2 regions of the Solidesulfovibrio carbinoliphilus subsp. oakridgensis genome follow, and region 1 is predicted to be linked to the other one. Evidence: predicted binding sites of a transcription regulator. Region 1 holds the regulator's gene; the other holds the start of a gene.

Region 1 (2,197 bases):
GTCGACTGGCGGCGGCGGTCCTTTTGCTTCTCACGGAACTTCTTGGCCTGCGCTTCCACCTTGTCGAGGATCATGTCGATGGTGGAATACATGTCCTCGGACACCTCATGGGCCGAGATATGCATATTGTCGGCCACGAAGATCACGTCGGCCATCTGGCGGGTCTTTTCCACGGCCAGATTGACCTGCAGTTCGGAGGCGTCATTGGCGGAAGCATATTTGGCAAGCTTTTCCAGACGCTTGCGAGCGTAGTCGCGCAAATGGTCGGAAGGTTCGAAGTTCTTGAAATTAAAAGTGATGTTCATGAGATCCTCCAGATGGCGTGGTATTGGGCCGGGGAAGCCCGGCCCGAAGCATCAGAAAATTTCCTTGCGCTTGGACGAGGATTCAATGCCCATGGCCGTGCGGTATTTGGCCACGGTGCGCCGGGCGATGTTGATCTGCAACTCGTCTTTGAGCATATCAGCAATGGCCTCGTCGCTGATAGGCTTTTTGGCATTCTCCCCGGAAATAATCCGCTTGATCATGGCCTTGACCGATTCCGAGCCGACCGTGCCGCCGTCGTCGAGGTCAAGGGAGCTGTTGAAAAAGAACTTGAGCTCGAAAATGCCATGGGGCGTGGCCACGTACTTGTTGGACGTGATGCGGCTGACGGTCGATTCGTGCATGCTGATGTCGTCGGCCACATCCTTGAGGATCAACGGCCGCAACCGCGTGACCCCCTCCTCGAAGAATTCCCGCTGGAACTTCACGATGCTCTCAAGGACCTTGTACAGGGTCCGCTGCCGCTGGTAGAGGCTTTTCATCAGCCACATGGCCGAGCGCATCTTGTCCTGGAGATAATCCTTGTCCTTGTCGTTTTTCGGATTGATCTCCGCCATGTAGGTCGTGTTGACGTTGAGCCGCGGCATGCCCTCTTCGTTTAAAATAATCACGAATTCGCCGCCGTATTTGTACACAAAGGCGTCCGGGCTCACGAAAATGGGATCGCCCGAGCCGTAGCTGGCTCCGGGCATGGGATTGAGGGTCTGGATCAGCTCAAGGTATTCCTTGAGTTTTTCCATGGTGATATGAAATTTTTTGGCCAGCGGCTTGTAGCGTTTCTTCTCCAGGTCTTCGAGGTGGTCGCGCACAAGCTCGATGAGGATGGTGTCCTCGTAGCCGTAGACCTCGATCTGGGTGAGCAGGCATTCGCTCGGGGTCCGGGCGGCCACGCCCACGGGGTCGAACCGCTGGAGCCGGTGGAGCACGGTCTCCACTTCGGGCACCGAGGCTCCGGCCATCTGGGCCAGTTCTTCGAGGGAAGCCCGCAGGTAGCCCGAGGAATTGAGGCTGCCGACGATACTCTCCCCGATCTCCAGTTCCTTGGCCGTGAAATTCGACAGGCGCATCTGCCAGCCGAGGTGCCCTTCGAGGGAGGGTTTGGAGGCGAGCCTGGCGTCAAAGGCCATGCCCTCCTCGGGCATCTCCGACTCCCGGGATTGGGACTGGCGGCCGGTGCTGGCGAAATCGCCGAGATAGTCGTCCCATTCGGCGTTTTTGAGGAGTTCCTTTTCCATGGCCGCGTCGCTGGAATTCCCGGTCGGCCCCAGGTTGTCCTCGGCCATGGTCCGCTCCGGTTGGCGGTCCTCCTCGATCGATTCCTCCAGAAGGGGGTTTTCCAAAAGCTCCTGCTGCACGCTCTCCAGCAGCTCGAGCCGGGAGAGCTGCAGGAGTTTGATGGCTTGCTGCAGTTGGGGAGTCATCACCAGCTGCTGGGAGAGTTTGAGCTGCTGTCGCAGTTCCAGGGCCATGTCTACCGCCGTGCGAGGTCCTTTGGATGTTGGTGCGAAAAGCGGGGGCAAGGCCGACGCCCCGCCCGCTCAACAAAAAGCATGCCACAATCGAAGGATCGTGGCAATCGGCACGGCTTACCCTTCCGGGAGGAACCAGGCGTAGGCCGCTTCGAGACGGCCGCTGGCCTGAAGCAGGAACCGGATGGCCTCGCGCACCGCCCCGTGCCCGCCGGGACGGCTGGCCACCCACAGGGCCAGGTCCATGATTTCCGGCTGGGCGTCGGCCACGGCCATGGGCAGGCCGACCAGACCCATGGGGCCGGCGTCCACCCAGTCGTCGCCGAGGTAGGCGGCCTGGCCGGGGGAAAGCCCCAGCCGCCCGAGGATGCCGGTCAGGATCGGAACCTTGTGGTGGTGGCCGG
Region 2 (2,197 bases), on a different contig from region 1:
CCCCTTTGTCGACAACATCCCTGAGGCTGCACCAGGCCCCGGGCAAAACCTCCTCAGGGATCTTGCCCATGATGTCGGCCGCCTTGAGCCCAGAAATCCTCTCGGCTGCGCTGTTGACCACGGCCAGCTTGCCGTCGCTGTCCGTGGTGATGAGCCCCACGGGAAGGTTGTTTATGATCTCCGAAGCAAAGGCCCTCGTGTCCTGGAGTTGCCGTCTGGAAAATCGGTAGCTTTGCGCCCAAAACAGGGTCATGACGCCGCCCACGCCAAGCAGAAGCAGGATGGCCGACAATATGACCGTATTGTGCATGTCCTCGGCTAAGGCCGCGTCAAAGGGGGCGACATCAAACGCGATGAAGATGGCTTGCCTTCCGGTCCCCTGCGAGGAACCCGGTCTGCTCCAGGGGCACGCGTATTGCCAAACCTCTTCTTCACAATACTCCGCAGCATCACGGCGGGCCAGGGGCGCGAAGTCGCGGTAGACCTCAAAGGCCTTCCGCCCATCCGCCAGGCTTGTGACCCGCCATTTTTCCTTCGCCCCGATGGCGAGCGCCTTCATTTCCTCGGGGCCGTGGAGCCTTGAGCCGATCTTGCCTTTGTCGCTATCGGCCAGGATCAGGCCATCCTCACCCGTCACGGCTAGATAGAAGATTCCGGGCTGGTTCGCCATCTCCTCAAGGAGCACCTGAAACTGGTCGCCCCTCCAGTGCATCCCCATGCCCGTTCGCGCTCCCGACTCGAAGGCCTTAATAAGGGCCGCTCCCTTTTCAAGAAGCGTCTGAGCAGTGAGGCTTTTCTCCCGGTGGGTGTTCCTCATGGTCATGACGACGACGATTCCAACCAAAATGAAAACCGAACCGAGGTAGAGCCAGGGCGGAACGTTCGCCACGACCTTGCGCCACACCTTTGGTCTTTTTTGCATAATCACCTCTCTTCCGAACAAACCGGCCAATAAGCCGCCGGCTGGAAACACATTAAGCCTGCCGCGTAAAAAGTAAACGGATAGAGAAAAAAATGCGAGTAGGCTTTACTCGCATCCGCATCGCGCCGGCCAGCACTTCTGAACCTTCGTAAAACATAATCATTTAATTTAAGTATGTTAGCTAAATAATAAAGCTTTGGCACATCCCTTGCTTTAAGGGGATCAACCAAGGCGGTTTAAAAGATGGCAACATCCCACGCCAAACTAGGAGGTTGTCCATGATGTGGGACTGTGGATTCCCTCTCTCCTCTCCCTGGATGGGGGGCACAACCTTCTGGGGGCTGGGAACGATTCTGCTGCTGACCGCGCTCTTGGGACTTTTCCTCTTCGTCTCAAGGAGAGCTGACAAAACCAGTCGCGCCGACAGGGACGATTCCTTGGGAATCATCAAGGAGCGGCTGGCAAGAGGAGAGATCAACCCGGAAGAGTATCGGGAAATGAAGAAGGTCTTGGAACAGGCGTAACGAACGGGCTTAGGCCCACAAAACAAACTGGGGAGTCTTTCATGTTCAAGCACATCACACGCCGTATGTCTGTCGGTTTGGCCGCCGCCCTCGTGGTCGGCTCTCTGGCTCTTGTCGATGCCGGAACCGCCCGGGCCCAGGCCACCGGCCCCAACCAGGCCGCGACCCAAACGGCCGCTCCGGGAATGTATGGCCAGCCAGGTTCTTACGGCAACGGATACGGTTCCCCCTGTCCCTGGTTTGCCGGACCCGGCTATGCCCAGGCCGGACAGCCGGGTTACCGGCAGGCGGCCAACCGCTACGCCAACGCCCCCAGGAGCTATTACGGGAACTATCGGTACTCCGGGCGTTCTTACGGCTACCCTTGCTGGTAACAACTCTGGCGTCGACGAGGCTGGCCTGACATTCCGACCTGTTTCGCCAACATCAACAACAATGAAATATGGGGAGTAAAATCATGAGTGTTCTGAAGAAGACCACGATCCTGGCGGCCTCGGCCGTGCTTGGCCTCACTCTGCTGGCCGGGATCAGCGCTCAGGCCCAGACCACCAACCAGGGCACGCCCTCGGGGCAAACGGTACAGGCGACGCAGCCGAGCACGTACACCTCCGGGGGGGCTTGGGGCAACATGATGGGCTGGGTGCCACCGACGACCACCACCGCGCCGACCACTGGTTACGGTTATGGCGGCTACGACGGCTGGGGATGGGGCTGCGGCTGGTGGTAGGAGCCCGAAACCTTTCAGCGAGGA

The links. Region 1 encodes sigma-54, which starts transcription at its own class of promoters, with help from an activator protein. Its sites were predicted from a motif close to CTGGCACGGNNNNTGCTT; they were not measured.
Region 2: DFW101_RS18570 (SHOCT domain-containing protein) is a predicted target of sigma-54. The motif match lies at 1,119-1,136, and genes of this name have one in related genera.

Annotation. Positions count from the first base shown of each region.
Region 1 covers NZ_CM001368.1:1,047,695-1,049,891, forward strand. Annotated here, with positions in the region: gene hpf (ribosome hibernation-promoting factor, HPF/YfiA family) at 1-305, opposite strand, end outside; gene rpoN (RNA polymerase factor sigma-54) at 357-1,793, opposite strand; gene DFW101_RS04690 (KdsC family phosphatase) at 1,911-2,197, opposite strand, start outside.
Region 2 covers NZ_CM001370.1:15,239-17,435, forward strand. Annotated here, with positions in the region: gene DFW101_RS18565 (PAS domain-containing sensor histidine kinase) at 1-952, opposite strand, end outside; gene DFW101_RS18570 (SHOCT domain-containing protein) at 1,201-1,446, shown strand; gene DFW101_RS19295 (hypothetical protein) at 1,512-1,820, shown strand; gene DFW101_RS18575 (hypothetical protein) at 1,904-2,173, shown strand.